One region of the Streptacidiphilus albus JL83 genome, then DNA from elsewhere that is predicted to be linked to it. Evidence: riboswitches for the same ligand, from Rfam matches in the RefSeq annotation. Region 1 holds a riboswitch; each other region holds the start of a gene.
What was found. Region 1 has a riboswitch for cyclic di-AMP ahead of BS75_RS44435 (C40 family peptidase). Riboswitches for the same ligand answer to the same signal wherever they lie in the genome.

Region 1 (7,967 bases):
GACGGCGGTCCCGAGGACGTGATCGAGGGTCAATTCCCGTGACGATATGACGAGAGTTCTGCTCTCGCCGCGCCACCGACCGGATCGGCAAATAGCACTATTTGGGACATATACCTACCTGGTATCGAATCTGCATGCGTCCGCGCCCGGTTCGAACTGCGAAGGATGGCTCTCCCCGGTGGACCATCTGGGGCGCCATCATCGTCGCCCGGCTGGCCTGACCGCCCGTCAGCGGCGGTTGACGGCTGCGGCCTGGACGGCGGTCAGCACCGGGGTGTCGCCGCCGATCAGCTCCAGCGCCAGTCCGGCCGTCTCCGGGTGGTGCAGCAGGTGCGCCAGCACGTCGGCGACGTCGGCGCGCGGGACGCCGCCGCGTCCGGTCCGCTTGGCCAGCAGCACCCGGCCGGTGCCCGGGTCGTCGGTCAGCCAGCCGGGGCGCAGGATCGTCCAGTCCAGCCCGGAGCGCACCACCAGCGCGGCATCGGCCGCCCCCTTGGCCCGGAGGTAGGCCGCGAAGCCCTCGTCGGTGTCCGGGGCCGGCTCGCGGTCCGCGCCCATCGAGGACAGCTGCACGAAGCGGCGCACCCCGGCCCGTTCCGCCGCGTCGGCGAAGCGGACCGCGCCGAGGTGGTCGATCTCCTCGGTCCGGCCGACGCCCCCCTTGCCCCCGGCGCCGGCCGCGAACACCGCCGCGTCCGCCCCGGCCAGGACCGCGGCCAGCTCCTCCACCGTGGCGGTCTCCAGGTTGCAGTGGACCGGCTCGGCCCCGGCCTCCCGCACGTCCTCCTGCTGCTCCGGCTTCCGGACCAGGCCGACCGGGCTGTCCCCCCGGTCGGCGAGCAGCCGCTCCAGCAGCAGGGCGATCTGACCGTGTCCACCCGCGATGACGATGCGCATGGAACCGACGATAGGAGCCGACCGGGGGCGCCGCACCCGGTGGTACCGCACCCGGTGCAGCCGCCGGATACGGTGCCCGGACGACGCCCGGCCCCACCCCGGGTTTGTACCGTGGGCGGATGGCAGCGAACGGATGGTGGCGCCGGGTGTCCCCCGGCCGGGCGGTGGTGCTGGACGCCGTGGCGGCGCTGCTGGTGTTCGGGCTGCTGCTGGCCGCCGCCGCGATGGCGGCCCGGCCCTCGCGGCACGTGCTGCCGACGCTGGACTCGCTGCACCCCGCCGCCGTCGTCCTGGCCGCCGCCTCCTGCGGGACCCTGCTGCTGCGCCGGCACCGGCCCTGGGGCGCGCTGGCGCTGTCCCTGGTCTGCGGCGTGCTCTACGCCCTGGCCGGCTACACCATGAACCCGTTGCTGATGCTCCCGACGGTGGTCGCGCTCTACACCGTGGCCGTCAGCACCGACCGCCGTACCGCCTGGGGCACCGCGGCCGGCTCGGTGGCGGTGCTGGTCGGCGCCGGGATCGCGCTCGGCCCGGAGACATGGCTGCAGCCGCAGAACTTCAGCGTGCTCGCCTGGGCCGGGACGGCGGCGGCCGTCGGCGACGCGGTGCGCTCCCGGCGCGCCTACATCGCCGCCGTCGAGGAGCGGGCCGAGCGCGCCGAACGCACCCGCGAGGAGGAGGCCGGCCGCCGGGTCGCCGAGGACCGGATCCGGATAGCCCGCGAGCTGCACGACGTGGTCGCCCACCACATCGCGCTGATCAATGCCCAGGCCGGGGTCGCCGTCCACCTCGCCGGCGAGATCCCGGCGCCGGTCCTCGCCGCGCTGGAACACATCCGGGACGCCAGCCACGAGGCACTGCAGGAGCTCAAGGCGACGGTGGGGCTGCTCCGGGCCTCCGACGAGTCCGGCGTGCCGCTGGAGCCCGCTCCCGGCGTCGCCCAGCTGCCCGAGCTGCTGGCCTCCTTCGCCCGCGCCGGGCTGGCCGTCAGCCTGGAGCAGCAGGGCGAGGTCAGGCCGCTGCCGCCGGCCGTGGACCTGACCGCGTTCCGGATCGTCCAGGAGTCGCTGACCAACGTCAGCAAGCACGCCGGGGTGCCCACCGCCCGGGTGCAGCTCTTCTTCGGGCCCGAGCAGCTGGCCATCCGGGTCGAGGACGACGGCCGCACCGCGCCGATGCGCAGCAGCTACCTGGACCAGGGGCAGGGCCACGGGCTGACCGGCATGGGCGAGCGGGCGGCGGTCGTCGGCGGCACGCTGAGCGCCGGACGCGACCCCTGGGGCGGGTTCCGGGTCGCGGCCGACCTACCCTTGCGTCCGGTGGCGAGGGGAGCCGAGACATGACCATCCGGGTGCTGCTGGCCGACGACCAGGCCCTGCTGCGGGGCACCTTCCGCATGCTGATCGACTCGACGCCGGACATGGAGGCGGTCGGCGAGGCCGCCGACGGCCGCGAGGCGGTGGAGCTGGCCGGGCCGCTCCGGGCCGACGTGCTGCTGATGGACATCCGGATGCCGGGCCTGGACGGCCTGGCCGCGACCCGGCTGATCTGCGCCGACCCGGAGCTGTCCGGGGTCCGGGTGCTGATCCTGACCACCTTCGAGTTCGACGAGTACGTGGCGGAGGCGCTGCGCGCCGGGGCCAGCGGCTTCCTCGGCAAGGGCATGCGCCCCGAGGAGCTGCTGGAGGCGATCCGCACGGTCGCGGCCGGTGACTCGCTGCTCTCCCCCTCCGCCACCCGCACCCTGATCACCCGGTTCCTGGCGCAGCCGCAGCGCGCGGACGCGACCGCCGGCGCGGACCCGGCCCGGCTGGACGTGCTGACGCCGCGCGAGCGCGACCTGATGGCGCTGGTCGCCCTCGGCCACTCCAACGACGAGATCGCCGAGCGGCTCCTCCTCAGCCCGCTGACGGTGAAGACGCACGTCAACCGGGCGATGACCAAGCTCGGCGCCCGCGACCGGGCCCAGCTGGTGGTCATCGCCTACCAGTGCGGCCTGGTGCTGCCCGGCGCCCGCTGAGCCGCCCCTGGGGCCGTCCCTCAGGGGCGCCCGCCTACTTCAGGAGGAGAACCGGCTCCGGTCTACTACGCCCGTGGTAGGACCGGGACGCTGCCGCAGGGGGACGCGCCGGGGTGCCCGGCACGGAAGGCTGGGGAGCATGAACGGACTCCCGCGATGATCGTAGCCAGCAACCTCACCAAGCGTTACGGCGACAAGACCGCTGTGAACGACCTGTCGTTCACCATCCGCCCCGGCATCGTCACCGGCTTCCTCGGCCCCAACGGCGCCGGCAAGTCGACCACGATGCGCATGATCATGGGTCTGGACGCGCCGACGCAGGGCAGCGTCACCGTCAACGGCAAGCGCTACGCCGACCATGCCGCGCCGCTGCACGAGGTCGGCGCGCTGCTGGAGGCCAAGGCCATCCACACCGGTCGTTCCGCCCGGAACCACCTGCTGGCGCTGGCCGCGACCACCGGCATCGGAGCCCGCCGGGTGGACGAGGTGATCGAGCTGGTCGGTCTGACCGAGGTGGCCCGCAAGCGGGCCGGCGGCTTCTCGCTGGGCATGGGGCAGCGGCTGGGCATCGCCTCCGCGCTGCTCGGCGACCCGGCCACGGTCCTACTGGACGAGCCGGTCAACGGCCTCGACCCGGAGGGCATCCTCTGGATCCGCAACCTGCTCAAGGGCCTGGCCTCGGAGGGCCGCACGGTCTTCGTCTCCTCGCACCTGATGAGCGAGATGGCGCTGACCGCCGAACACCTGATCGTCGTGGGACGCGGCAAGCTCATCGCCGACACCTCGGTCGCCGACTTCACCCGCAGCGCCTCCCGCAACGTCGTCCGGGTCCGTTCCCCGCACGCCGAGAAGCTGCGCTCGCTGCTGGTCGGCCCGGACGTCACGGTGGACGCCGTGGAGCCGGGCACGTTCGAGGTCACCGGCCTGGACAGCGACCGGATCGGCACCGTCGCCGCCGAGAACGGCGTCACCCTGTTCGAGCTCGCGCCGCAGCAGGCCTCCCTGGAGGAGGCGTTCATGGAACTCACCCGGGACGCCGTCGAGTACCACGCCAGCACCACCGTCGCCGCCCACGGCGGCGCGCCGGTCGGCACCGGAAGGAGCACGTCATGAGCACCGCCACCGCGCCCGACGCGACCGTGAAGGCCTCGTTCGCCAAGGGGCAGGGCAAGGTGACCCAGGCGCGAGTGATCAACTCCGAGTGGATCAAACTACGCACCCTGCGCTCCACCCCGATCACTCTGCTGGTGGCCGTCCTCATCATGGTCGGCCTGAACCCGCTGATCACTTGGGCGAACGCCAGCCACGGCGGCGGCCACGGCGACGCCGTCAACGGCGCGGAGCTCAGCCTGGGCCTGTACATCCTGGCCCAGTTGGCCGTCGGCGTGCTCGGCGTGCTGATCGTCAGTGGCGAGTACAGCACCGGGATGATCCGTGCCAGCCTCTCCGCCGTGCCCAAGCGGCTGCCGGTGCTGTGGGCCAAGGCGATCGTCTACGCCGTGGTCGTGCTGGTCGTGATGACGATCGCCTGCCTCGGCGCGTTCTACGGCGGCCAGGCGATCCTGTCCCACTACGACCGGGCCGTGACCCTCACCGATCCCGGTGTGGCGCGGGTGGTCTTCGGAACCGGGCTCTACCTCACGTTCGTGGGCCTGCTCGGCATCGGCCTCGGCGCGCTGATCCGCAATGCGGCGGGTGCCATCGCCGTGCTGGTCGGCATCCTCTGGGTGGTGCCGATCCTCGCGCACCTGCTGCCTTCGAGCTGGGCCCCCCACATCGTTCCCTACCTTCCCAGCAACGCCGGTAGCGCGATGCTCTCGGTGGTGCCGGACCCGACGATGATGTCCCCCTGGAGCGGGTTCGCCCTCTTCGCCGGCTACGCGGTGGCCCTGCTGGCGGTCGCCGGCCTGCTGCTGAAGCGCCGCGACGCCTGACCCGTCCCACCGTTCCTCTGCCGGAACACCACAGCGCTGCGCCCCCGGACCTTCGTCCGGGGGCGCAGCGCTGTTCGGTGCTGTCCGAGCGTCAGAAACGGCCCGCGAAGGTCGGGGCGTAGTCGCTGATGGTGTCGATCTTGACACCGGCGCTCGGGTTGGCGGCCTCGACGTAGGAGCCGTTGCCGATGTAGATGGCGACGTGGTACGCGTTGGCGGCGGTGCCGTCGGTGGACCAGAACAGCAGGTCACCGGGCTGGAGGGCGTTCATCGAGACCGGGGTCGCGGCGGCGGCCTGATCCTCGCTGGTGCGCGGGATGCTGATGCCGGCCTGGGCCAGCGCGGCCTGGGTCAGGCCCGAGCAGTCCCAGGTGTTCGGGCCGGTGCCGCCGTAGACGTAGGCGTCGCCGACCTGCGCCTGGGCGAAGGCGATGGCCGCGGCCATGCCGCTGCTGCTCGCGGTCGAGGAGCTGCTGCTGCTCGTGCTGGTCGTGGTCGTGGTGGCGGCCGGGGCACTGGTGCTGCTGGTGGTGCTGTCGGACGAGGAGCTGGAGGAGCTGTCCGAGGCGGACCAGTTGGAGCTGCCGGCGCTGTAGCTGGAGCCGGAGCCGGAGTTGGAGCTGTCCAGGTTCGCGCTGCCGGAGACCGTGTCGGAGGAGGTGGTGGCGCCGGTCGCGGCGGTGCGGCCGGACAGGGCCAGGCGCTCGCCCGGGTAGATCAGGTCCGGACCCTGGGTGAGGACCGAGCGGTTGAGGGCGTAGAGCCGCTGCCAGCCACCGTTGACGTCGTGGTCGGCGGCGATGGTGGAGAGCCAGTCGCCCGCGAGCACGGTGTAGTACGAGGCGGTGGTGGTGTCGGCGGCCCGGGTGCCGCTCGCCGAGGTGGGGGCGGCGACGGCGGCCGGGGCGGTCGCCGGGGCGGAGGCAGGAGCGGCGGCCGGGGCCGTGGCGGAGGCGGTGTTGGCGGTGATCATCGGAACGGCGAGGCTGACGATGCCGGCGAGGCCGACACCGGCGAAGAGGCGCTGCTTGGTGGTGCGCCGGGCCTTGACGGCCCGGTGGCGACCGGTGCCGGCGGTGGAACCGGTACGGCCGTTGGTCTCATGGGTGCTCGAAGGCAGCATGTTGAAGCGGTCCTCTCCCACGCCTGCGAGGTGAGCTGTCGGATTCGGGCTGGAGTTGCCCGGCCGTGCTGAGCACGGCTTCACCCCAAGCCGCGACTGTGAGATCGCGGCGACTTACCTGGTTCCCCCGCCCCTGCCGTGGTGCGGTGCCGATGTGCCACAGCCTCCGGCGGCAGGACTCGGCGTTCCGGAGGCGTTGGTTCCGCATAAGTGCGAACGGACCGAACGCTAGGCAGATTGTGCTTGAAACTACAACTCGGTGTGAGCCTACTCACATACAAACCGGAATAAAAAGGGCTTCGGCTGCCCAGATGCTGCCGTGACAAGGCAGACCTAATGTCGTTGTTGTCCATATATAAAGGGATGGGAGCCACCGACCATGACAGGTACGGCAGCAGACCCCGGGACAACGTCCAAGAGCCTCGCCCCCGACGGCCGGGGCGAGAACCACCGCTGGTGGGTGCTGGCCGTGATCGGCCTGGCCCAGCTGATGGTGGTGCTCGACGCAACCATCGTGAACATCGCCCTGCCGTCCGCGCAGAAGGACCTCGGCTTCAGCAACGGCAACCGCCAGTGGATCGTCACCGCCTACGCCCTCGCCTTCGGCAGCCTGCTGCTGCTCGGCGGGCGGATCGCCGACCTGGTGGGCCGCAAGCGGGTCTTCCTGATCGGACTGGCGGGCTTCTCCGTCGCCTCCGCCATCGGCGGGGCCGCGCCCAGCTTCGAGGTGCTGGTCATCGCCCGCGCCCTGCAGGGGGCCTTCGGCGCGCTGCTGGCGCCCGCCGCACTCTCCCTGCTGACGACGACCTTCACCGACTCCGCAGAGCGCGCCAAGGCGTTCGGCATCTACGGCGCCATCGCCGGCACCGGCGGCGCCGTCGGCCTGCTGCTCGGCGGGCTGCTCACCGAGTACCTGGACTGGCGCTGGTGCCTGTACGTCAACCTGCTGCTGGCCGTGCTCGCCATCATCGGCGCGGTCCGGCTGCTGCACGCCGGCCGGCCGGCCGACCCGCCCAAGCTGGACATCCCCGGCACGGTCGTGGTCTCACTGGGCCTGTTCGGGCTGGTCTACGGCTTCTCCAACGCCGAGACCCACTCCTGGAGCTCCGTCGGCACCTGGGGCTTCCTGGCCGCCGGGGTGCTGCTGCTCGCCGTCTTCGCCTGGTGGCAGACGCGCACGCCGCATCCGCTGCTGCCGTTGCGGGTGGTGCTCGACCGGAACCGGGGCGCGTCCTTCCTGGCGATGTTCCTGGCCGGCGCCGGGATGTTCGGGGTCTTCCTGTTTCTGACCTACTACCTGCAGCAGTCGCTGCTCTACTCGCCGGTCAAGACCGGACTGGCCTTCCTGCCGATGGTCGCCGTGATGATCGTCACCTCGGTCACCGCCACCAACAAGCTGGTGCCCAGGCTGGGCGCCAAGCCGATCGTGCCGGTCGGCATGCTGCTCGGCGCCTGCGCGATGGCCTGGCTCACCAGGCTCGACCTGAACAGCACCTACGCCGCCGACGTGATGCCGCCGCTGCTGGTGCTCGGCCTCGGCCTCGGCCTGATCTTCGCCCCGGCGATGTCGCTGGCCACGGCCGGGGTCGAGCCGCACGACGCGGGCGTCGCCTCGGCCACCGTCAACACCAGTCAGCAGGTGGGCGGTTCGATCGGCACCTCGCTGCTGAACACCCTGGCCACCAGCGCCGCCACCGCCTACCTGGTCGGCCGGGCGCACACCTCGGCCAACACCGCCCAGGCGCAGCTGCACAGTTACTCGACCGCCTACTGGTGGTCGGCCGGGTTCTTCCTGTTCGGGATGGTGGTCTGCGGCCTGCTCTACCCGGTGGGCCGACCCCGGATCAATCCGGAGAACGCGGACGCCCCCATCCACATGTGACCTCCGTCAGACGTGGATGGGGGCGCGGCGGGTGGCCCCGGTGTCAGCCGAGGCGGGTGAGCCGGGTCCCGTAGGAGGGCTCGGCCAGGTCGGACTGGAGGTTTATCGGGA
Region 2 (6,977 bases), 1.9 Mb from region 1:
GGGAACCGCCGCTGCCACCCGTGCTGGGCGGTCGACTGAGCGGTGGTTCGGAGATCGACCTTAGTGACCCAACCGTGATCCGTTCAAATCATTGTCAGCAAAAAGGCGACGGCCGACCGATCAACCGGCCGACACCTTACGCACCGAGGTCACTCTATGACCGAACGCCGACGACATGACGGCCAAAACGGTCAGATCACCATGACTGTCGTTATCTGTGTGCCATCTGTCACATGACGGGACGACAGTGGCTCCGCCCCGGGCGGGGAGCCCGGGGCGGAGCCACTGGTGGAACGGTTCGTCAGATCCCTCAGAACCGGCGGATCGCGACGATCTGGCCGAACCAGCTGATCGGCTGGACCGACACGTCGTAGCCGTACTCCGGGGCGTTGAGCAGCATGCCGTTGCCGGCGTAGAGGCCGACGTGGGCGCCGCTCTCCAGCACGATGATGTCGCCCACCTTGGCGTCGGCCAGCGAGGCGACCGGGCTGCCCTCGGTCTCGTCGGAGTAGGAGTAGTGCGGCAGCGTGATCCCGGCCTGGGCGTAGGCCCACATCACCAGGCCCGAGCAGTCGAACTCGTTCGGGCCGGAGCCCTGCCACGCGTACGGCGCGTTGCCGACCTTGCTCATGGCCGCCCGCATCGCGGTCGCCGCCGCGCTGGAGATGCCGTCCAGGCTGATGCCGCCCACGGAGCCGCTGCCGCCGTTGCCGCCGGCACTCGTGCCGCCACCGGCCGTCGTGCCGCCACCGGCCTTGGTGCCGCCGCCGCCCACGCCGGCGCTCGCCGCGACCTGGGCCCGCTCGGCCGCGGTGAGCGAGTCGAGCACGCTCTGCGCCGCCGCGAGCTTCGCCAGGGCGCTGGACTTCGCCTTCTGCATCTGCGCGAGCAGCGCCTGCTGCTGCTTGAGCTCGGCCGTGGCCTCGGCCTTCTCCCGGGCCAGGACGGTCTGCTGCGCCTTGACGCTGCCCAGCAGGTTGGCCTGGGTGGCGTCGAGCTCGCCCTGGGTGGACGCCTGGTCCAGGTAGTCCGTCGGGTCCGACGAGAGCATCAGCTGCATGGAGGGGTCGAACGCGCCGTCGCGGTACTGGGCCGCCGCCTGGGCGCCCAACTGCGCCAACTGCGCGTTGACCGCGGCCTGCTGGCGCGCTATCTCGTTCTGCAGCTGCGAGACCTTCTGCTGGATCGCCTGCTGCTCGCCCTGGGCCTGGTTGTACTGCTCGCCCTGGGTGGTGGCCGCCTGCCGGTCCGCCGCCACCTCGCTCCGGGCCTGGTCCAGGGTCAGCTTGGGCGCCGCCTGCGCTGCCGACTGCGCGGAGATCGCCACTGCGGTGGCGGCGGCGGCCGTGAGGACCACGGCCCGGGTACGGCTGGGCGCTTTGGGACGACGATGGGACGCCACGAAGGCGAGCTCCTTCTTCCTCGATCCGCCTACCGGGTGAGCTGACGGGTTCGGGCTGGAAGATCGCCCTACAACGCCTCACCGGCAACCACACCGGCCTGACGTCGATTCACCCCGAGGAACGAGTGGTTCCCCGGCTCCGAGTTGTCGGCACTCCCCTGACGGGTGCCCTGCGCACCCCTGCCACGCCTCGGACTCGGCGGGAACCCCGCCGCCACCCGAGGTGGGCGGTCGATTCAGCGGTGGTTCGGGAGTCGACACTAGTGACCCAACCGTGATCCGTTCAAATCATTGGAAGAAAGAAGTTCTTGATGACTCGTAGGGGTACCGACTCCCGTACGGTACGCAGTCGGAGTATGACCGTATGCCCACGACATCCGGACCAAAAAGGACGGAACGCCACAGCAGTCACAATCGCTGTGGCGCACGTCACACTGTGGGACGGAGGGGGAAGCGGCCGCCCGGACTCGACGGAGGGGTTCAGACCCGGCGGATGGCGACGATCCCGCCGAAGTCGCTGATCGGCATGATGGAGACGGTGTAGCCGTACTCGGGGGCGTTCACCACCATCCCGTTGCCGGCGTACATCCCGACGTGGGCGCCGTTCTCCAGCACCACGATGTCGCCGACCTGGATGTCGGAGAGCGAGACCGCACTGCCCACCGACTCGTCCGCGTAGGAGGAGTGCGGGAGCTGGATGCCGGCCTGGGCGTAGGACCACATCACCAGGCCCGAGCAGTCGAAGGAGTCGGGGCCGGCCGCGGCCCAGACGTAGGGGGCGACCCCGACCTTGCTCAGCGCCGCCCGCATGGCCGTGGCGGCGGCCGAGGAGATGCCGGAGAGGTCGACCTGGCTCGGCGACATGGTGCTGCCGTTGTGGGCGATGGTGCCGTAGCCGCCGCCCCCGCCGACCTGGTCCTGCTCGGCCGGGGTGAGCGCGTCCAGCACCGCCTGCGCCGACTTGAGCTTGCCCAGCGCGGTGGCCTTGGTGGACTGCATGGTGGACAGCAGCGCCTGCTGCTGCTGGAGCTCGGCCGTGGCCTCGGCCTTCTCCCGGGCCAGGATGGCCTCCGCCGCCGTGACATTGGACAGCAGGGCGGCCTGGGTGGAGTCGACCTCGCCCTGGGCCGAGGCCTGGTTCAGGTAGGCGCTCGGGTCCGAGGAGAGCATCAGCTGGACGGCGGGGTCCACCGCGCCGTCCCGGTACTGGGCCGCGGCCTCGCCGCCGAGCTGCGACAGCTCCTTGTTGATCGAGGCCTGCTGGGCGGCTATCTCGTTCTGCAGCAGCGTCACCTTCTGCTGGATCGCCTGCTGCTGGCTCTGCGCGTCGTCGTACTTCTGCGTCGCCACGTCCGCCGCCTGGCGGTCCGCCGCCACCTCGCTCTTCGCCTGGCTCAGCGTGAGCGTCGGTGCAGCCTGCGCCGCGGCCTGCGCCGAGAGCGCCACGGCCGTGGCCGCGGCCGCGGTGAGGACCGTCACGCGGGCACGGCTGGCTTGCTTGGGGCGGCGGTGTGAGGCCACGGAGGCTCGGTTCCCTTCCGGCAACCGTCGCTCGGCGACATGGCGCATCCCCCGATGCGGCGCCCAGGACGAGGACGGGAACCCCCGTGTCACCCGGCCGGGCGATCGTCAGGACAGAGGTTCGAGAGCAGAGACTAGTGAGACCGGCTCAATCTGTCGCCCTCGGGGCGAAAACAGTCTGCATATACGTCAAATGTCGGGATTGACCTATCAGGTGCGTACGAGTCGCCTGAGCAGCATCGACGAGGGCACCGGCCGGGCGCCCGCCTTCCGCACCCCGTCCGCCACCTCCCGGTCGGTGGAGACGACCACCACCGGGCGGCCCTCCGGCTCCGCCCTGACCAGTCGGCGGATCAGCTCGTCCGCCGTCTCCCCCGAGCGGCTGAACAGCACCCGCACCCCGCGCGGCGGGGCCATCGGCACCGGCGCGTCCAGGTCCTTGCCGTCGAAGACACAGGTCACCTCGGCCCCGCTGTGCGTCGCCAGCAGCGACAGGCCGTTCAGCAGCCGCGCCCGCTGCTTCTCCAGCGGCAGCGAGGGGTAGCCGGTCTTGGTCACGTTGTAGCCGTCGACCAGCAGGTGCACCAGCGGCAGCTGGAGCAGCTGGTCCAGCAGCGCCGGGTCGTCGGCGTCCAGCGCGCGCCGGGCGACGTCGTGCGGCGAGGCCGTGACCGGCCGTACCGCCTCCACCGACTCCGCCGGACGGCCCGAGAGCGGTGGCAGCCCCAGCTCCCGCTGGAGCCCCTGCGCCCCCTGCAGCACCACGTCCAGCAGCAGCCGCAGCCGCATGTCCTCGGCGCTGCGCCCCTCGCGGGAGGCCCGCTTGGCCGCCTCCAGTGCCGCCTCCGACTCGGCCAGCCGGTGCTTCAGCCGGCGCAGCTCACTGTCGGCCGAGCCGCGCTCGGTCGCCCCGGAGGAGCGCAGCGCGTCCAGCTCGGCCGTCACCTTGCGGGTGGCCGCCTCGGCCCGCTTGGTGTCCGCCTCCAGGCTGCGCAGCTTGCGGCGGAGCGCGTCGCCGTCCTTCTTCGCGGCCTCCAGGTCGATCCGGCTCCGCTCGGACTCGGCCCGGGTGGTCTCCCGCAGCGCCGACAGCTCCGCCTGCAGCTTCTCGATCAGCCGGGCGGACTCGGCGGCGGCGCCCTCGGACTCGGCCCGCTCGACCTCCTCGCCCGCGTCCGCGACCAGCTTGCTCCAGCCGGCCGGGCGCAGCAGGTAGGCCACGGCGGCGACGTCCTGGGGGTCGACCGCCGCCGGGACCAGGCCCGACTCCAGCGCGGTGACCAGGTCCGGCTGGCCGGTCCGGACCCGGTCCGCTATCCGCAGCCGGAACTGCGGCTCGGCCTCCAGCGCGGCGGCGATGGCGGTCGCCCCGCGCCGGGCCCGCTGGACCGGGGTGAACTTGGCGTACGGGCGCAGCCGGGCGGGCAGCTCGGCGGAGGGGACGGCGGCCAGCGCGTCGGCGGCGATGCCCACCACCCGCCGCCGCACGCCCTCCGGCAGCGGGCGGTCGAGCTGCTCCTCCGGCGGCGCGGCGGTCTCCGCCGCGGGCCCGGCGTCCGCAGTGGCCCCGGCGTCCGCTGTGGCCCCGGCATCCGCGCCGGGGCCGGCCGGCACGGCAGGGACCGGCGCCGCGCCGTCGGGCCCTCCCAGGCCCTCGGCGGCGTCCGCCCTGGCTCTCTCCACCACGTCCCGTACTCCGATCCGGTCGCCGGGCCGCACCGGCCCGTTGACCTATTCTCGCCCGTCCCGCCCCCCAGTCGTCACTCCGCCACTGCTCGAACCCGCTGTCCTACTCGGTCCGGGCCGCCTGCGCCGCCGCCTCGGCCTCGGCGCCGGGCCGGTCGACCAACTCGATCTGGTCCACCGCACTGCACCAGCGGCAGCGCACCGACTCGACGGTCTCGCTGAGCACCTCCTGCTCCTCGACCCGGGGCTCGCCGGCGAGGTCGAGGTGGACGAACTCGACCACCCGGGAGGAGCGGGTGACGTCGAAACGGGTCAGGTTGCCGCACAGGGTGCAGCGCCACCGGGTCCCCTCGGTGGGCAGGGGGACAGACATGGGGCGTCCTCTCGGTTCGCGGGGCGTCCGGAGCAGGCCGGACACGGCTACCCGAGCAACCCTAGGGCCTCCCCGTGACGGTGCGGCACCGTCCCCCACACGCCGCAGCCGACGGTGTCGTTTTTGTCCGGTCAAGGAATGCTTGGGACATGCTCCCCTTCTCCGGCGCACCCCCGCCCGCCCGCCCGTGGACCCTGCGCGCGACCGGCCTGCTGCGCACGGCGGCCACCGCCGGGACGGACGGACGGCTCCGCCGGCTGCCGCTGGTGACCTGTCTGCTGATCGCCGTCAACAGCGTGGTGTTCCTGATCGGGCCGGTCTCCGGGCTCGACCCGCTGTACGGGGAGGGCGCGCACCGCGCCGCCGCGATCGCGGCCTACTACCAGCACTGGGGAGTGGTCCCGCGCGAGCTGCTGGACAACCGGGCCGGGCCCGGGGAGTCCCTGGGCGTCCCGGCGCTCTCGGTGCTCAGCGCGATGTTCGTGCACGCCGGCTGGGTGCACCTGCTCGGCAACATGATCTTCCTGTACGTCTTCGGCACCCTGGTCGAGGCCAGGATGGGACGGCTCTCCTTCCTCCTCTTCTATGTCGCCGTCGGCTACCTGGCGACCTACGGCTACGCGCTGGTGGAGCAGCACGGCGCCAACGGCACGGTCAGCCTGGTGGGGGCCTCGGGGGCGATCGCCGGGGTGCTGGGCGCCTGCCTGCGGCTCTACCCGAGGGCGCGGGTGACCGTCGTGATCCCGCTGCTGCTGTTCCTGCCGCTGCGGTTCCCGGCCTGGCTGGTGCTGGTGCTGTGGTTCGCGATCCAGGCCCTCTCGGTGCGCAGCGCCGCCGCCGGGCAGCCCGACGTGGCGTACGTGGCGCACCTGATCGGCTTCACCGGGGGCTTCCTCTTCGCCTGGCTGCTCTACTGCCGACGGCGCGGCTACGCTGGGCCGTCCGCCCTTCCACCGTCCCTCCCACCGTCCCAGGAGACCCTCCAGTGATCACCGCGATCGTGCTCGTCAAGGCCAGTGTCGACCGGATCCCCGAGATCGCCGAGACCATCGCGGCGCTGGAGGGCGTCAGCGAGGTCTACTCCGTCACCGGCACCTACGACCTGGTGGCGATGGTCCGGGTGCGGGCGCACGAGGACCTGGCCGACGTGATCCCCGGCCTGCTGAACAAGGTGCCCGGCGTGGAGCAGACCGAGACCCACATCGCCTTCCGCACCTACTCGCGGCACGACCTGGACGCCGCCTTCGCCCTGGGGCTCGACGGCTGAGCAGGCCGGCCGCGAGGGCCGCGGGCGGTCAGACCCGGCGGGTGTCCGGGACGCAGCGCCCGCCCTCGGTCCGGTAGGCCCACTGCGCGCCCTGGGTGACCAGCTCGCGCACGGCGGCGACGAAGCGCTCCACGTGCTCGTCGGGGGTCCCCGCGCCGAAGCTCACCCGGATCGCGTTGAGGCTGCGCTCCCCCGGCAGCGAGGCCTCGGGGGCCCCGCACTCGGACGGGGCCGCCTCCTCGCCGCCGAGCAGGGTGCGCACCAGCGGGTGGGCGCAGAACAGTCCGTCGCGGACGCCGATGCCGTACTCGGCCGAGAGCGCGGCGGAGAAGTGCGAGCTGTTCCAGCCCTGGACCACGAAGGAGAGCACGCCGACGCGCGGGTGGGCGTCCCCGAACAGGGTGAGCACCCGCACCTCGGGGATGTCCGCGAGCCCCGCCCGCAGCCGGGCGATCAGCTGCTGTTCCCGGGCGACCAGCCGGTCGAAGCCGGCCTCGGTCAGCGCCCGGCAGGCGGAGGCGATGGAGTAGGCGCCGATGACGTTCGGCGATCCGGCCTCGTGCCGGGACGGGCCCTGGTGCCACTCGACCGCGACCGAGCCGTCCGCCTCGCGGGCGACGGTGCGGCTGGCGCCGCCGCCGGCCAGGTAGGGCTCGGCGGCGTCGAGCCAGTCGCTGCGGCCGGCCAGCACCCCCGCGCCGAAGGGCGCGTACAGCTTGTGGCCCGAG
Region 3 (7,967 bases), 480 kb from region 1:
CGAGCGGGAGCTGCCGGTCCCGGTCGAGGTCAATCCGGCCGGCGAGGTCTTCATGGGCGCCCACCTCCGGATAGGCGGCGGCGGTACCGCTCCCCGGCTGCACTACCACGACGACTGCTCGGGGACGGGCCTGATCTACATCGGCTACATGGGCCTGCACCTGCACAACACCCGCACCAACTGACCGTCCGCCGGCCGGGTTAGGGTGCTGGGAGCGGATCCGGACCACCGGGTCCGGAGCCCGCACGCCCCACCCGTCCCCGGAGGTCGAACAACGATGGCACGCATTCCCTCGTCCCTGGTCGCCGCGAGCGGGCTGATCGGCGGCTTCGGCCTGGCCCGGCGACGAAGAAGCGCGAGCTCGGCGGCGCGGCACTGCTCGCCGCCGGGACGGTCGCGGCGGTGCAGTGGCAGCGGGCCGCCGGTCCGGCCGCGACGGCCGCACTCGCGGGGCTCTATGTCGCCGCGTTCGCCGGCTCGCACCCGCTGGCCAAGAAGCTCGGCGCCTGGCCGTCGGTGCTCACCGTCGCGAGCGGCGTGGCCGTGGCGTCCTGGGCGGTGGCGGACCGCCGGGTCGCTCCCCGCTGAGCCGGGGCCCTTCGGGGAGCAGCAGCGGCCGGGTCAGATACCGAGGCCGTGCTCGGCCAGCCAGACGGACGGGTCGACCGGCTCGCCACCGCCGGGGCGGACCTCCAGGTGCAGGTGCGGGCCGCTGACGTTGCCGGTCGCGCCGACCCGGCCGATCGGCTGACCGGCCGTCACCTCGCCGCCGCCGACGCCGATCGAGGAGAGCTGGCAGTACCAGATCTCGGTGCCGTCGGGCAGGGTCTCCACGATCCGGTAGCCGTAGGCCCCGGCCCAGCCGGCCGAGGTGACCGTGCCCCGGCCCACGGCCACGACCGGGGTGCCGGTGGCGGCGGCGAGGTCCAGACCGGTGTGGAGGTGCGACCAGTAGGAACCGGACTGTCCGAAGCCGGCCCCGGGCACCGCGCCCGGCACCGGGACGACCAGCTCACCGAGGTCCTGGGCGCTCCGCGCCTGCTCCGCCTCGGCATCGCGCGCCTGCTCCGCCGCCCGGGCCTCCGCCTGCGCTGCTGCCCGGGCCGCCGCCTGGGCGTTCTCCTGGGCCAGGGCCTCGGCCCGGAGCGCCTGCTCGTGCTGGACGGCCTGCTCCGCGGCCAGCTGTGCCGCCCGGCTCTCCGCCTCCGCCTGCGCCGCGGCCTCGGCCCGGGCCGCTGCCTGCGCCCGTTCCTCGGCCTCGGCCTTGGCCGTGGCCTCGGCCTTCGCCGCCGCTGCGGCGGCGGCCTGACGACGGGCCGCGTCGTCCGCGTCGGCGCGCTGCTGCGCGGACTGGGTCCGGATCCGCTCGGCCAGGGCCGTGCCCGGGTCGAGCAGTCGGCTGCCGACGGCGGTGGCCCCGGCGGGCAGCGCGTCGTTGCTGTGGTCGGCCACGCTCACCGTGCCCTTGTTGCTCAGCGTCAGCGTGTCGCTGACGGTCGCCGCTCTGGCGGGGGCCGCGAGGCCGATCGCCCCGGTCGCGCCGACGGCGGCCATGGCCGCGAGTCCGAGGACGGTGCCGGAAGCGATCCCGGCGGGGCGCTGCGGCACCTCGGTCTGTACAGGTGCCCAAGCGGACTGGTACGACGCCACGGCCGGCGTACTCCTTTCCTTCCCTCACGCCGACCGGGTTAGCTGACGGGTTCGGAGAGGAAGGTCCCCTACGGCCGCGAACGGCCGATTCACCCCAGATACGTGGTTCCCCGGCTCCCGGCCGTCACGGGAAGTGACGGCCAGCAGGATTAGGCGACAGCGCACGACGCCGTTCGTCGAACAGCAGAACTTCGTGCTGCGTTATCAAACGTTAATCCTAGAGGCGGTTGATTCCAAGTGGTTCGGGGAGCCAGCTGGGACTTGACGCACCGTCTGCGGCCTTTGTCCGTATTCGAGGCGTCCGGGTTCGTCCGGTCCGGACTCAGCGGACCAGGCAGAACTCGTTCCCCTCCGGATCGAGCATCACCTGGAACGCGCCCTCCGCGTCCCGCTGGACCTCGCCCACAGCCACCGCCCCGATCCGGAGCAGGGCCGCGCGCACCAGCGCGATGTCGGCCACGTCGATGTCCAGGTGCAGCCGGTTCTTCCGGCCCGGCTTTCCCTCCGGCACGGCCTGGAAGGCGAGTCGGGGCTGTCCTCCCGGCGGGTCCACGTAGGACCAGTCGCCGGCCCGGTCCACCGGGCTCCCGCCGAGCAGCGCCGCCCAGAACCGCACCAGCCGCGCGGGGTCCGCGCAGTCGACCACGATCTCGTCCAGCCGCCCTATGCCGAGGCCCACGACCGGCCCCGGATACGTGTCCGCACCTGTTCCGCTGTCCGTGTCGGTCTCCGCACTCGTCGCCACAGGGCCACGCTAGCCCCGGAGCGCCCCGCTGCGGGAGGTCCGTGCACGTGGGAGGCCGAAATCCGTCAGCCCCCGGTCGTGTAGAGCCAGTTCACCAGGGTGCCGGCCAGGGCGTCGGCGCTGAGGTCGCGGGCGTCGGCGTACACGCCGCCGGTGCCGGAGTTGAGCACCCGGCCGTCCGGGCCGAGTTCGACCAGCGCCGGGATGCCGACGGCGCTGAGCCGGAGGTAGCGCCCGGCCAGGTCGGTGTTCCGGTCGAAGTGCCCGACGTCCACGGTGACCAGGTGGTAGTTGCGGGACAGCACCTGGTGCACGCCGACGTTCTCCAGCAGCGCGGACAGCGCCTGGCAGTCCTCGCACCAGGCGGAGCCGAAGTCCAGCAGCACCGGCCGGCCGTCCGCCTTCGCCGCCGCGAGGGCCGAGGCGACGGCCGCCGGGGCGTCCGCCGCCGGGTTGTAGCTGTCGGGCACCGGCGCGGGGGTGACCGTGGGCAGCGGCGGGAACGGCCGGGCGACGCCGAGGTAGCCGGGCCCGCCCGCCCGGTGCGCGTCGTCGGCGCTGCCGTCCGAGGAGGAGGAGCGGGACGCGGCCGGGCCGGAGCCGGGCCGGGGGCGTCCGGTGCCGGCCACGGTGGTGCAGCCGGCCAGCGCCGAGGCCGCCAGCGAGCCGGCCAGGGCGAGCGCCAGCGTCCCGAGCAGTCCGCGGCCGGTCACGGCGGGCCCTCCCTCGTCCGGGTCGGGGCGAGGACCGCCCCTCGGACCCATTCGAGCAGGCCCGCCGGGCGGGGCGGGGCCGACCGTCCAGCCGCCGCGCGGCAATCACCCGTGCGGGTGAGCCAGGGGCGCACCGGTGCGAGCCGGTTCAGGTCAGCGAGAGGTAGGCGATGCTGCCGAGGCCGGCCAGGGTGCAGTAGATCGCGAACGGGGTGAGCGTCCGGGTCTCGAAGTACTTCGTCAGGAAGCGCACCGCGACGTAGCCGGCCACGAAGGCGGCGACCGAGCCGGCCAGCACCTGGCCGCGGATGCCGTCCCCGGCCGAGCCGAGCAGCGAGGGCACCTTGAGCAGCGCGGCCGCCCCGATCACCGGGGTGGCCAGCAGGAAGGCGAAACGGGCGGAGTCCTCGTGGCGCAGGCCCTTGAAGATGCCGGTGCTCATGGTGACGCCGGAGCGGCTGATGCCGGGCAGCAGCGCCAGGATCTGCGCGCCGCCGACCACCAGGGCCTGCTTCCAGGTCAGCTTGGCGGTGATCCGGCGGTCGGAGACCTCGTCCGGGTGCAGCGCTTCGCCGTCCGGGCCGTGCTCCTCGATCCCGGCGTCGCCGGCCCGCCGCCGGCCGCTGCCGCCCCGCTTCAGCCGCTCGGCGACATAGAGGACCAGGCCGTTGAGGGTGAGGAAGACCGCGGCCACGATCGGCGTGCCGAGGGCGTCCTGGAAGAACTTGTTCAGCGCCAGGCCGACGACGCCGACCGGCACGGTCGCCACGATCAGCAGCCAGGCGAGCTTCTCGTTCACCGTCTCTATGCGGCGGTGGCGGACGGAGCTGATGAAACCGCCGATGACCCTGACCCAGTCCCGCCAGAAGTAGACGACCAGGGCGAGCGCGGTGGCCAGGTGCAGCCCGATCAGCACGCTCAGGTAGGGCGAGCCGGCCGCGGAGACATTGAGGTCCCGCTTCCAGGAGCCGCCGATCAGGGCGGGCACCAGGATGCTGTGGCCGAGGCTGGAGACCGGGAAGAGCTCAGTGACGCCCTGCATGAGGCCGACGCCGATCGCTTCTGGATACGTGAGGACGGACATCGAAGGGCCTTCGGCTGTAAGGAATGCAGAGTCTGGGCAGTCAGAAAGTACTACAGCCGTGTAGACCCCTCGTGACCGGGCGACCCTTGTTCACCGCTCCGATGCCGGGTGTTCACCGGCATCACAGCGGGCGGTCGCCCGGCACTCGCGTGCCCGACGACCGCCCGCCGGAGGGGGTCTGCCCGGTTCAGCCCGCGTGCTGGAGCTCCGGCACCAGCCGCGCGCCCTCGGTCGGCACCGCGCCGCCCGTGCCCTCCAGGATGTGCTCCGAGCGCACGGCGTTGTCCTGGAGCGGGGTCAGCCGACGGCGCAGCCGCAGCGCCAGCACCATGATCAGCACCGTGCAGCCGACCATCACCAGCAGGTAGGGACCGGACAGGCCGGCTCCGACCAGCAGCACCCCGGCCGCCGGGCCCATCGCCACCGCGAGTTGCTTCACCAGCGCGAAGGCCGCGTTGTAGCTGCCCAGCAGCCGGCTCGGGGCGAGGTCGGCGACGATCGGCCCGAGGGTGGGCGCGAGCAGTGCCTCGCCGACCCCGAAGAGCACGTAGACCGAGATCATCGCCACGGTCGCGAACATCGCGTCGCTGCGGATCAGCCCGGCGACCCCGGCGGCGGCCCAGGCCGCGAGCCAGACCGCGCCGGTGGCGGCGATCGCGGTGCTGCGGCGGCGGCGTGCGGTGATCCGCACGACGATCATCTGCAGCAGCACGATGGCCAGGGTGTTGGCGCCCAGCGCGAAGCCGAGCATGGCCGGGGAGATCCCGACGACGCTGGTCCCGTAGGCGGCGACGCCCGACTCGAACTGGCCGTAGCAGGTGAAGAAGATCAGCGCGGCGAGCACGCAGACACTGATCATCGCCTTGTCGCCGAGCAGCGTCCGCAGGTCGGAGCGCGGTGCGCGCCGCTCCGCGCCGTCGACGGCGGCCGTGGACACGGCCGGCAGCGCCGGGGCGGCCGGGATCCGCACGCCGCCGGTGACCGCCCCGAGCACCAGGAACATCAGCGCCTCGATGGTGAACAGCAGCGTCAGACTCGACGGGTGGTGGACGTCCACGATCTGCCCGCCGATCATCGCGCCGACCCCCATCCCCAGGTTGACCAGGGTGAACTGCATGGCGAAGGCGTGCGAGCGGGTGGCCGGGGTGGAGCAGCGGACGATCATCGTGGCCAGCGCGGGCTGCACCGTGGTGACCCCGGCGCCGAACAGGAAGGCCGAGGCCAGGATGTGCGGGGTGCCGGTGGCGTGACCGAAGGCGAAGGCGCCGAGGGCCGAGACGACCGCCCCGGCGATCAGCACCGGGCGGGGCCCGTAGCGGTCGATCCCGCGCCCGCTGAAGGGCAGGACGACCAGGGCGGCCAGGGCGAACACGGTGAACATCAGCCAGGCGGTCATCGAGCCGAGCCCGCGCACCTCGTCCACGTAGACGAACATGTAGGGGACGGTGAAACCGCTGCCGAACGCGCTGAGCGCGTTGCCGACCTGGACACGGCGCAGCGTGGCCGCCGCCGTCGCGTTGCGCCCGGTCGTCCCGTTCCGCCCTGCCTGCTTCTGCTGCCGCATCGTGCGGGTCATGCTGCACCGCCTTCCACTCTCTGTTGCTCCGCCGGTTCCCCAGCCTCTCACTTTCTCAGGAAAGACTACACTACTAAAGTCTTAACAGAGCAAGGCTATACACTGGACGCATGACCGAGTCAGCGCAGGAGCCTCCCGCAGCAGTGTCCGAACTGGACATCAGCGAGCAGGTAGCGGCCTATCAGCGCGAGTTCCCCCTGGTGGACCCGCAGGTCGAGACGATCGTGAGCACCATGTCCCGGCTCGCCCGGCGGATGTCCGTCGCCTACGGGCGGCAGCTGGCGGACCTGGGCATCGGCTCGGCCGACTGGGAGGTGCTGAAGGCGCTGATCGTGGCCGGCGACCCGTACCGGCTGGGCCCCGGCGAGCTGGCCAAGCGGCTGGGACTGACCCCGGCGGCGATGACCCACCGGATCGACCGGATGGCGGCCGCGGACCTGGTCACCCGTACCCGTGACGAGAACAACCGGGTGCGCGTGATCATCGAGCTGACCCGGCTCGGCCGGGAGAAGTGGCTGGAGTCGATGCGGATGGCGGCCGTGTTCGAGGAGGCCCTGCTGCAGGACGCCGGCCCCGAGGAGCGCGCGCTGCTCGCCGGGCACCTGGGCCGGATGCTGCGGCGGGTCGAGGAGCAGCAGCCCGACGCCCTCGGCCGCTGCGACGACCTGGACTGATCCGCCCGACCGGGCCGCCCGGGAATGCGGAGAGGCCGCCCGTCGCAGCACAGCGACGGGCGGCCTCGGCCGTTCGCGGGCCGGTGGCCCGCGGATCGGCGGATCAGGAGATCAGGATCAGGAGGTCAGACCGACCGACTTCAGCCAGGTGTCCGCGACCGTCATCGGGTCGGAGCTGCCGACCTGGGTGTCCAGCTTCAGCAGGATGGGCGTGGTCAGCTGGGCCGAGACGGCGTTCAGCGCGGCCGTGACGGTCGGCGTCAGCGCCGACTTCTGGCCGACCGGGATCACGTTCTGGAAGCCGAAGAGGTCCTTCGGGTCCTGCAGCGTGATCCAGCCCTGGGCACTGATCGTGGTGTCGGTGGTGAAGATGTCGCCGACCTGGATGTCGTTGCTCTTCAGGGCGCCCTCGGTGAGCGAGCCGCCGGCGTCCAGCGCCTTGAAGGACTTGAAGGTCAGCCCGTAGACCGACTTCAGCCCCTCCAGGCCCTCCTCGCGGGTCTGGAACTCCGGCGAGGCGCCGATGGTCAGCTGACCCATGTCGGGGACGAGGTCGGCGATGGTGGAGCTGCTGGTCAGGTGGTACTTGGCCGCGGTGGCCGCGTTGACCGTCAGCGAGTCCTTGTCCTCGGCGGCGGCCGGGTTGAGGATCTCCAGGCTCGAATCGAGCTTGGCGCTGAGCTGGGTGTCGGTGTCGGCGGCGCTGGTCGGCGTGGCCTTCGGGTCGAGGTAGGCGAGCAGGGCCCCGTTGTACTCGGGCATCAGCTGCACGGCGCCGCTCTTGAGCAGCCCGTAACTCACCTCGCGGCTGCCGATGTTGGGCTTGTAAGTGACCTTGATGCCCTTGGCCTTCAGCGCTTCGCCGTAGATGTCGGCGAGCAGGGTGCTCTCCGAGAAGTTGTTGGATCCGATCACGATCGAGCCGCCGCCCGCCGCCGCCGGCGTCGGCGCCAGCGGGTTGCTGGCCGCCGTGCTCTTCGACGAGGAGGAGCAGGCCGACAGCGAGACGGCGACGGCAGAGGCGATGAGGAGGGCGGCAATACGCGTGGATCGGCCGCTGATACCGGTTGTAGTCACTGTTCCATTCCGCATGTTCGGTGAAAGGGGCGGTGCAGAGGTCGTGCCTCGCGTACGGACCGGACATCTGTCTGCAACAGGCGGTCAACTCCCGTACCTCAGAGATACTGGGGGGTTACAGGAGGTTCCGGAAGACTCTTGATGACTTCGTATCACAATGTTCACAGGGCCTTCTCTGACATCTGGAACCCCGACCCGGTAGTCTCCGCACGGTCACACGTTCGCCGGGCAGACATCCGAACGACCCCTCTGTGACTGATACATCGTCAATCGCGCAGGTGCGGAGCCGATCGAGGAGCCTTGCATGTCCCCCCAGGACGCGCCCCCGGAGCCATCCGGCGTCCCCGCCTCCCCCGGCCTGCGAAGGCGAGTGGGACGCAGCTTCGACCGGGTCCCCTTCCGGCGGAAGCTGAACACCCTCGTCCTGGTCCCGGTCGTGGTGATCTCG
Region 4 (7,967 bases), 3.1 Mb from region 1:
CCGGACGTCGGGTGCAGCCCAGCGTGACCAGCCGGGCCCCCGCCGTCGGCCTCGATCACCGTGCCGGTCGGATTGGCGCCGCCACCCAGCGGCTGGTGAGCGACCCGGGGCCGGCGGCGACGACCGGCCGGTTCTTCGACCGCACCCGGGACACCCGCGCCGCCGCCCAGGCGTACGACCCCCGGGCCCGCGCCGAGCTCTGGAACCGGAGCCTCGCGCTGGTCGGCCACGCCGATCTGGACTGGGCGGAGAGGTCAGCCGTAGACGCGGACGTAGTCGGCGGCGAAGGTGATCGGCGCGCTGCCGGTCGGGGCCGGGTGGTACTCACCCGCGCTGACCGAGAGGCTGAGGATCAGGTACGCGGACCAGTTGGCGCCGACGCCGGTGCCGTCCGAGTAGACCTTGGTGCCGTTGACGTACCAGCTGACCGAGTTGGCGCCGTAGTAGGTGCCGATGGTCACCCACTTGCCCGGGGCGATCGCGTTGGCGTCGGTGTAGTAGTCCTGCGCGGGGTTCACATGGTTGGTGAGCTCCAGCAGGTTCGGGTTGTCGGGGTGGTACTCGAAGGAGTCGATCTCGCCGTTGCCGTTCTTCCAGGTCCACAGCGCGGGCCAGGCGCCGGCGGCGGTCGGCAGCTGCACCCGGGTCTCGACGTACTCGCCGGTCTTGACCTGGAAGCCCTGGGTCGAGCCCTCGGTGGTGAGCAGACCGGTGTTCCAGGCCGTCTTGCCGTTCTCCAGGACATGGGTGGAGGGCGTCGCGGTGAAGGTGGCGACGCCGTTGGCGACGCTCACGGCCGAGGGGTCCAGCCAGTCGAGCTTGTTGTCGTTCGGGTTGTGGTTGCCGTACTGGAACGAGGTGGTGGTGTCGCCGACCCAGGTCGATCCCCAGGCGATCGGGCTGCTGAAGTCGTCGGACCAGATCAGCTTCTGGCCCGCGACGGGCGAGCCGGAGGTCGCGGTCGCCGGGGGAGTGGCGGGCGCACTCGGGGTGGGCGTGGGCGTGGGGGTGGGCGTGGCCGGCGCGGTCGGCTTGGTGGTCGCGGCGGGCGCGACGGTCAGGGTGTGCGAGGCCAGGTTGTGCCAGGCGCCCGCAGTGTCCTGCCAGAAGCCGAACTCGGTGTAGGAGCCGGCGGGCAGGGTGCGGCTGCCGGTGGTGATCGAGACGCCGGCCGGGCAGATCCGGACGTTCGAGGCCGAGCCGGGGAAGTCCAGGTTGTCGCCGGCCTTGTCGCGAACGCCGACGCCCAGCGTCTTCGCGGTGAAGCAGGACTTGGCGTGAACGGTGAGGCCCGCGGTGGTGGCGACGCCGGCCGTCATCGACGTCGGGGTGAGCCGGTCCTGGGTGACGGTGGGGGCGGACGCGGTGGCGGCGACGGCCTGTCCGGCCAGCGGGACGGCGATCAGTGCGGCAGCGCCGGCGGTGGCACAGAGGCGCGCGGGTATGGCAGGGAGACGCATGTCGGTGTTCCTCGTGACACGCCTGCGAGGTGAGCTGTCGGGTTCGGGCCTGAGGAAGCCCGGCCGCCGGTGGTGCGGCTTCACCCCGAGCCGTGGGCCGCGGCGCCCTGCGGGCGGTGCGGCGACGGCGACTTACCTGGTTCCCCCGCTCCTGTCCGATTCGGTGCTCGACAGCCCGCCGGCGGGTGGACAGGATTCGGCGTCCCGGCGGCGTGGTCCGCCCACGGCGGAGTATGCAGGGTAGGCAGACGAGTCCCGCCCGGACAATGGGTTGTGCCCGGTCTCACATCGGGACGGACCGGGGCGGATCGGACGAACCACGCGGATCGGTGAACCCTTGTACGAGCATGTCGTCGGTCCGGTCGGACAGTTGGACATCCTAGTGACGTGCGCCCGTCATTGGCCTAGATTCCGATGGGCATGAACGCACGGCGGCGCCTCGGGAGAGTGCCGCCGACCGCACCCCATCGAGCACCAAGGGAGCCGTCACCATGGCCGACACCGCACCGTCCGCCCCGCTGTCCGGTCCGCCGCCCGCGCCGGCGGTCGGATTACCCGTGATCACGCCGACCCGGGTGGTCTGCGGGATCCTCCTCCTCGCTCCCTTCGTGGCCCTGTTCTGGGTCAACTCCTATGCCAGGCTGCGGCCCGCGTTCATCGGGATCCCGTTCTTCTACTGGTACCAACTGCTCTGGGTGATCGTTTCGGGCGTCTTCACCGGCGGCGCCTACCTGCTGATCCGCCGCGAGGAGGCCCGCCGCCGGGCGGACCCGCCCCCAGGGGCCGGCAACGGCAGCAGCGGCGCCGACGGCGGCACCGACGGCGCGCCGACCGAGGGGGCCGGACGATGAGCCGACTCACCATCTCGGCGGCCGGGCACACCAACGCCGTCTCGCTGACCGTCTTCATCGTGCTCTTCCTCGTGGTCACCGTCGTCGGCTTCCTCGCCGCCCGCTGGCGCCGGGCCGAGAACCCGCTCCACCTGGACGAGTGGGGCCTCGGCGGACGCGGCTTCGGCACGATCGTCAGCTGGTTCCTGCTCGGCGGCGACCTCTACACCGCCTACACCTTCATCGCCGTCCCCGCCCTGGTCTACGGCGTCGGCGCGGCCGGCTTCTACGCGGTGCCCTACACCATCCTCGCCTGGCCGCTGGTGTTCCTCTTCCTGCCAAGGCTCTGGTCGGTGGCGCGCAGCAAGGGGTACGTCACCCTGGCCGACTTCGCCCGGGGACGCTACGGCTCGCGCTACCTGGCGCTCGCCGTCGCACTGACCGGGATCCTGGCGACGATGCCCTACATCGCACTGCAGCTCGTGGGCATCCAGGCCGTGCTGGACACGATGGACATCGGCGGCTCCAGCGGCTTCGCCAAGGACCTGCCGCTGCTGCTGGCCTTCGCCGTGCTCGCCGCCTACACCTACTCCTCGGGGCTGCGCGCCCCCGCGCTGATCGCGTTCGTCAAGGACACCCTGGTCTACATCGTGGTCCTGGTCGCGGTGATCTACATCCCGATCCGGCTCGGCGGCTACGGCCAGATCTTCCACGAGTCCGCCGCGGCCCTGGCCAAGACCAGCCCCGCCACCGGAAAGCCGCGCGGTTCGCTGGTCACCGGACCGAGCGCGCAATGGGCCTACGCCACCCTGGCGATGGGTTCGGCGATGGCGCTGTTCCTCTACCCGCACTCGGCGACGGGGCTGCTGGCCGCCAAGAGCCGGAACACGGTCCGCCGCAATCTGGCGCTGCTCCCGGCCTACTCGCTGATGCTGGGACTGCTGTCGCTGCTCGGCTTCATGGCCATCGCGGCCGGCATCGGCAAGGGCGTGACCGGCTACAACGCCCAGTTGGCGGTGCCGCAGCTGTTCGCCAGGATGTTCCCCTCCTGGTTCGCCGGGGTGGCCTTCGCCGCCATCGGCATCGGGGCGCTGGTCCCGGCGGCGATCATGTCCATCGCCGCCGCCAACCTGTTCACCCGCAACGTCTACCGGGAGTTCCTGAAGCCGGACGCCACCGCCGCCCAGCAGACCCAGGTCGCGAAGCTCGCCTCGCTGGTGGTGAAGCTCGGCGCCCTGGGCTTCGTGCTCGGGATCGACAAGCAGTTCTCGATCAACCTGCAACTGCTCGGCGGCATCTGGATCCTGCAGACGTTCCCGGCGATCGTCAGCGGGCTGTTCTCCAAGTGGCTCCACCCCTGGGCACTGCTGGCCGGCTGGGCCGCCGGCATGGCCTACGGGACCTGGACCGCCTACGGCGTGGCCGCCGCCGGGAAGCCGCACTCGCACTTCGGCGGCAGCTCGGCCACCATCCCGCTGATCGGCCAGATCGGCTACGTCGGGGTGACGGCCTTCGTGCTGAACCTCGCCGTCGCGGTGGTCGGCACCCTGCTGCTCCGCGCGTTCAAGGCGCCCGGGGGGCGGGACGAGACCGTTCCGGCCGACTACCAGCTGGGCCTGGCCCCGGAGCCCGCATCACCGGTCGGCTGATCCCGCGCCGCCCGTCCCCGCCGTGTCGGCGCGGGCCGGGCGGCGCGGGCGGTCAGGCCGCGTCGGCGCCGACGCGCGGGCGGAGCCGGTTGCCCACGGCCACCAGGATCAGGGTGAAGACCACGAACACCACCGTGACGATCACCGACCAGGTGGTGACATGGGCGTAGCCGCCGGGCTCGCGCGGGTCCAGGAAGTCGTACGGGTACCAGCCGACCATCGGGCCGCGCAGCAGGGACACGGCCAGGTACGCCAGCGGGAAGACCAGCCAGGAGGAGGCGCGGCCGAGGGCGATCCGGGCCTTCGGCGGCAGCAGCAGCCAGTCCAGCAGGAGGGCGACCGGCATCACCCCGTGCACCACGTCGTTCTGCCAGACGATGGTCTGCGCGTCGATGGTGTTCGACAGCAGCGTCCAGAACACCAGCCCGGTGATGATCAGGTAGAGCGCGGACGCGCCGCGCAGCAGGTCGGGCACCCCGGGTCGGCCGCGCAGCAGGGCGACTCCGCCGGTCAGCAGCACGGCCGCGCCGAAGAGGTTCGACAGGTTGGTGAAGTAGAAGATGAAGTTGCCGCCGTCGTGGTCGTGGACGTCCCGGTCCAGCCCGACGGCCAGGGCGATCAGCGCCAGCAGTCCGAGCGCGATCCGGAGTACGCCGACGAGTGTGTGGTTACGTGCCATGGGGGCAAGGTACAGACCGTCGCCGCCGGGCGCTACCAGTAAGTAACGTGGCTGCCGGTGCCCTCCTCGGGGCGGGGGCACAAAAATCCCACAAGATTGCCCGCTAGGGTGCGGCCGACGTGTGCGGGTCGTCGCGGTGGTCCAGAGACGGGTGGGCAATGCAGCAGGAACGGGTTCTCGGGGGTCGGTACGTGCTGGAGCGCCTGCTGGGGCGCGGCGGCATGGCCGAGGTCCACCTGGCGCAGGACACCCGGCTCGACCGCCCGGTCGCGGTCAAGGTGATGGGTCCGGGGATGGCGGACGACCCCACCTATCTGGCGCGCTTCCGGCGGGAGGCGCAGTCCACGGCCTCGCTCAACCACCCCGCCGTCGTCGCCGTCTTCGACAGCGGCGAGGACACGGTCGACGGCGCGCTGCTGCCGTACCTGGTCATGGAGTACATCCACGGCACCACCCTGCTCGACCTGCTGCGCCTCGGCCAGGGGCAGCAGGGGACTGCCGGGCAGCCGCCCGCCACCGGGCTGCCGGTGCGGCGGGCCCTGGAGCTGACCCACACGGTGCTGGACGGCCTCGCCCACGCGCATGCCCAGGGCATCATCCACCGGGACATCAAGCCGGCCAACGTGATGGTGACCGAGGACGGCGCGGTCAAGCTGATGGACTTCGGCATCGCGCGCCCCGTGCAGGACCGGGGGATGACACTGACCGATCCGGCCATGGTGATCGGGACCGCCGACTACCTCTCGCCGGAGGCGGCGCGCGGCGAGAGCGTGGACGCCCGCGCGGACCTCTACTCCGTCGCCTGCCTGCTCTTCGAACTGCTCACCGGTCGGCCCCCGTTCGTGGGGGAGTCGGCGCTGGCGGTGGGCTGGCAGCAGATCTCGGCGGAGCCGCAGCCGCCTTCGGCGTTCGCACCCGCCGTCCCGCGCTCCTGCGACGGTTTGGTGCTGCGGGCCCTGGCCAAGGACCGGGAGCTGCGCTTCGCCGACGCGGCGGCCATGCGCACGGCGGTGGAGCAGGAGTTGCGGCAGCTGGACGCGGCCTCGGCGGCCACCGGTACGGTCGGCGGTCCGGCAGTGACCGAGGTGCCGGCCGGCGGCCCGACCGTCCAGTTGGGCGCCCGGGCGGCGGGGCGCGGCGCGGCCCGGGCGGCCGAGCGCGAGGAGCGGGCCGCAAGCCGCCGGACACCCCGGCGCCGGACCCGCCGGGTGCTGCTCGCGGTGGCCGGTGCGGTCGTGCTGATCTCCGGGGTCGCGGCCTACCAGGTCGCCGGCTCCGGGGGCGGATCTGCCCCCGGGGCCGGCTCCGGAGCCAAGTCCGGTTCGGCCGTCGGCGGCTCGGTGGCGGGCGCGGTCACCGGCACCCACCATGAGCTGGCGCCCGATCTGACCGGCCGCTCGCTGGCCGGCAGTCGGGCCGTGCTGCGCGAGCACGGCCTGCGGGTGGCCGGCGTCGGCCTCGGCGGCTGCCCGGGGACCTCGGTCGCCGCGCATCGGGTCTGCGCCCAGGTTCCGAAGCCGGGCACGGTCGTCGACGACGGCGCCGGAGTGCAGATCACCCTCTCCACCGGGCCCGGCGCGGCCACCGGCTGACGGTCGCCCTGGACTCGATTGTCCTGGACTCGGTTGTCCTCGGCTCAGTTGTCCTCGGCCATGGCGCGGACCAGGCTGGCCGGTCGCATGTCGGTCCAGTTGGCCTCGACGTGGTCGAGGCAGGCCTGGCGTCCGTCGGGGCCGTGGGCCACCGTCCAGCCGGCCGGGACCTCGGCGAAGGCGGGCCAGAGCGAGTGCTGGTTCTCCTCGTTCACCAGCACCAGGTAGGTGCCGTCTGCGTCCTCGAAGGGGTTTGCCATGAGTGCTTCCTCTCTCAACGGTGTCTCGGTCGGCGCGGTCTCAGCGTAGCCGCCATCGACCGACCATGATCGACTGCGGCGAACGAGGGGCCGCCGCCGGGCGTCGGCCGGGTGAACTTCTCGGTGGGACCGCCGGTTCGGTCGCAGCGCCGGTTCGGTCGCAGCGCCGGTTCGGTCGCGGCGACGGTTCGGCCGGAGCGACGGTTCGGCCGGAGCGACGGTTCGCTCAGAACGCCAGTGACTCGACTCGGCGCACCGCGGCCCCGGCGGCCACCTCGGCCATCTGCTCGGGACATCGGAACGCCTCGCGCGGGACCACCAGATCGGGCTGATGGCAGGTCAATTCGTGCTCGGCGGCCAGCCGGTCCCGCCCGCCGCCGCTGATGTTGAGCAGAACCCGGCCGTCGACGTCGATCCGGCCCCCGCGCACCGCGTCCCGCAGCGCGGCCAGGGCGACGCCGGCGGCCGGCTCGATGTCGATCCCCTCCAGCTCGCGGAAGGTCTCCATGGCCGCGCGGGCCGCCGCGGCGTCGGCGACGAGGACCTGCCCGGCGCTCTGGGTCAGCGCCTCGCAGAGGCCGCCGCCCACGTCGTAGGGCGGCCGACGGTTGGTCAGCTCCGGTGCGAAGGCCCGCCCGCAGGACTCCCGCTGCTCCTGCTGCTCCCGCTCGGAGTCGCGCTCCCAGGGCCGGACCCCGGAGTTCCAGGCCTGATGGACCGGTGCGTAGCAGGAGTTCTGGGCAAGGATCAGCTGCGGTAGTCCCGAGGGCTGTTGATCAGCTGCGGTGCCGGCGCTGATCCGCAGTGCGGCCTCGTGGACGGCGATGGCCCCGGCCCCGCTGCCGATGGCCTGGACGTAGTAGGCCGGGAGCCCGCCCATCGCCTCCACCGCGGAGAGCAGCACGGTGGCCAGGCCGTCGCGGCGGCCGACATTGCGGGTGCCGCCCTCGGCGGTGAACCCGGGCAGCCGGGCCAAGGCGTCGCCTAGGGCGATGGCGTCGGCGTAGTCCGCGCCGTCGACCGCGACGATGCGGACCAGGTCGGAGGCGGGGGCGAGGGTCCGCAGCCGGGGCAGCGCGGCGGCCGGTACGACGATCGCCACCGGCACCCGCTGCCGGGCGCAGAGCTCGGCGAAGGCGGCGGCGGTGTTCCCGGCCGAGGTCACCACCAGCGTGCCGGCGTCCTCGGGGAGCCGGCCGAGCACCGTGGCGGCTTCGAGCTCCTTGAACGTACCGGTCGTCAGATCGCCGCCCTGCTCCGGCCAGTAGCCGTTGAAGGCGATCCAGAGTTCGCTCAGACCCAGGAAGCCGGCGAGGCGTCGGCTGCGGTAGACCGTCGACCGCCCGGTGCCGGGCAGTGTGCGGCGCACCGGGAGCCAGTCGCGGTAGCGGAAGACGCCGCTCTCCCGGTCGTCGGGGGCGAGCGCCTCGGTGCGGTAGTCGGTCTTCCACAGGCCGGGGTCGTGCGGCTCGGGGCAGCCGAGGGTGACCCCGTCGT

Region 2: another riboswitch for cyclic di-AMP. It lies ahead of BS75_RS09340 (C40 family peptidase); the one in region 1 lies ahead of BS75_RS44435 (C40 family peptidase).
Region 3: another riboswitch for cyclic di-AMP. It lies ahead of BS75_RS19670 (M23 family metallopeptidase); the one in region 1 lies ahead of BS75_RS44435 (C40 family peptidase).
Region 4: another riboswitch for cyclic di-AMP. It lies ahead of BS75_RS47080 (glycoside hydrolase family 16 protein); the one in region 1 lies ahead of BS75_RS44435 (C40 family peptidase).

Annotation. Positions count from the first base shown of each region.
Region 1 covers NZ_JQML01000001.1:4,074,974-4,082,940, forward strand. The annotation lists gene BS75_RS17540 (SDR family oxidoreductase) at 229-897, opposite strand; gene BS75_RS17545 (sensor histidine kinase) at 1,017-2,240, shown strand; gene BS75_RS17550 (response regulator) at 2,237-2,917, shown strand; gene BS75_RS17555 (ATP-binding cassette domain-containing protein) at 3,074-4,030, shown strand; gene BS75_RS17560 (ABC transporter permease subunit) at 4,027-4,851, shown strand; gene BS75_RS44435 (C40 family peptidase) at 4,943-5,995, opposite strand; cyclic di-AMP (ydaO/yuaA leader) riboswitch at 5,980-6,133, opposite strand; gene BS75_RS17570 (MFS transporter) at 6,354-7,856, shown strand; gene BS75_RS17575 (D-alanyl-D-alanine carboxypeptidase family protein) at 7,900-7,967, opposite strand, start outside.
Region 2 covers NZ_JQML01000001.1:2,154,890-2,161,866, forward strand. The annotation lists gene BS75_RS09340 (C40 family peptidase) at 311-1,402, opposite strand; cyclic di-AMP (ydaO/yuaA leader) riboswitch at 1,413-1,565, opposite strand; gene BS75_RS09345 (C40 family peptidase) at 1,883-2,881, opposite strand; gene BS75_RS09350 (NYN domain-containing protein) at 3,134-4,609, opposite strand; gene BS75_RS09355 (hypothetical protein) at 4,713-4,982, opposite strand; gene BS75_RS09360 (rhomboid family intramembrane serine protease) at 5,132-5,971, shown strand; gene BS75_RS09365 (Lrp/AsnC family transcriptional regulator) at 5,968-6,249, shown strand; gene BS75_RS09370 (aminotransferase class V-fold PLP-dependent enzyme) at 6,278-6,977, opposite strand, start outside.
Region 3 covers NZ_JQML01000001.1:4,558,279-4,566,245, forward strand. The annotation lists gene BS75_RS19660 (coiled-coil domain-containing protein) at 1-184, shown strand, start outside; partial or broken gene BS75_RS43435 (hypothetical protein) at 278-588, shown strand; gene BS75_RS19670 (M23 family metallopeptidase) at 622-1,650, opposite strand; cyclic di-AMP (ydaO/yuaA leader) riboswitch at 1,663-1,816, opposite strand; gene BS75_RS19675 (VOC family protein) at 1,973-2,395, opposite strand; gene BS75_RS46735 (thioredoxin family protein) at 2,461-3,108, opposite strand; gene BS75_RS19685 (undecaprenyl-diphosphate phosphatase) at 3,257-4,192, opposite strand; gene BS75_RS19690 (MFS transporter) at 4,380-5,756, opposite strand; gene BS75_RS19695 (MarR family winged helix-turn-helix transcriptional regulator) at 5,879-6,442, shown strand; gene BS75_RS19700 (ABC transporter substrate-binding protein) at 6,560-7,519, opposite strand; gene BS75_RS51535 (ATP-binding protein) at 7,824-7,967, shown strand, end outside.
Region 4 covers NZ_JQML01000001.1:7,135,365-7,143,331, forward strand. The annotation lists gene BS75_RS47080 (glycoside hydrolase family 16 protein) at 255-1,460, opposite strand; cyclic di-AMP (ydaO/yuaA leader) riboswitch at 1,466-1,636, opposite strand; gene BS75_RS31410 (DUF3311 domain-containing protein) at 1,952-2,311, shown strand; gene mctP (monocarboxylate uptake permease MctP) at 2,308-3,939, shown strand; gene BS75_RS31420 (Pr6Pr family membrane protein) at 3,992-4,618, opposite strand; gene BS75_RS31425 (protein kinase domain-containing protein) at 4,810-6,210, shown strand; gene BS75_RS31430 (MbtH family protein) at 6,255-6,470, opposite strand; gene BS75_RS31435 (cysteate synthase) at 6,697-7,967, opposite strand, start outside.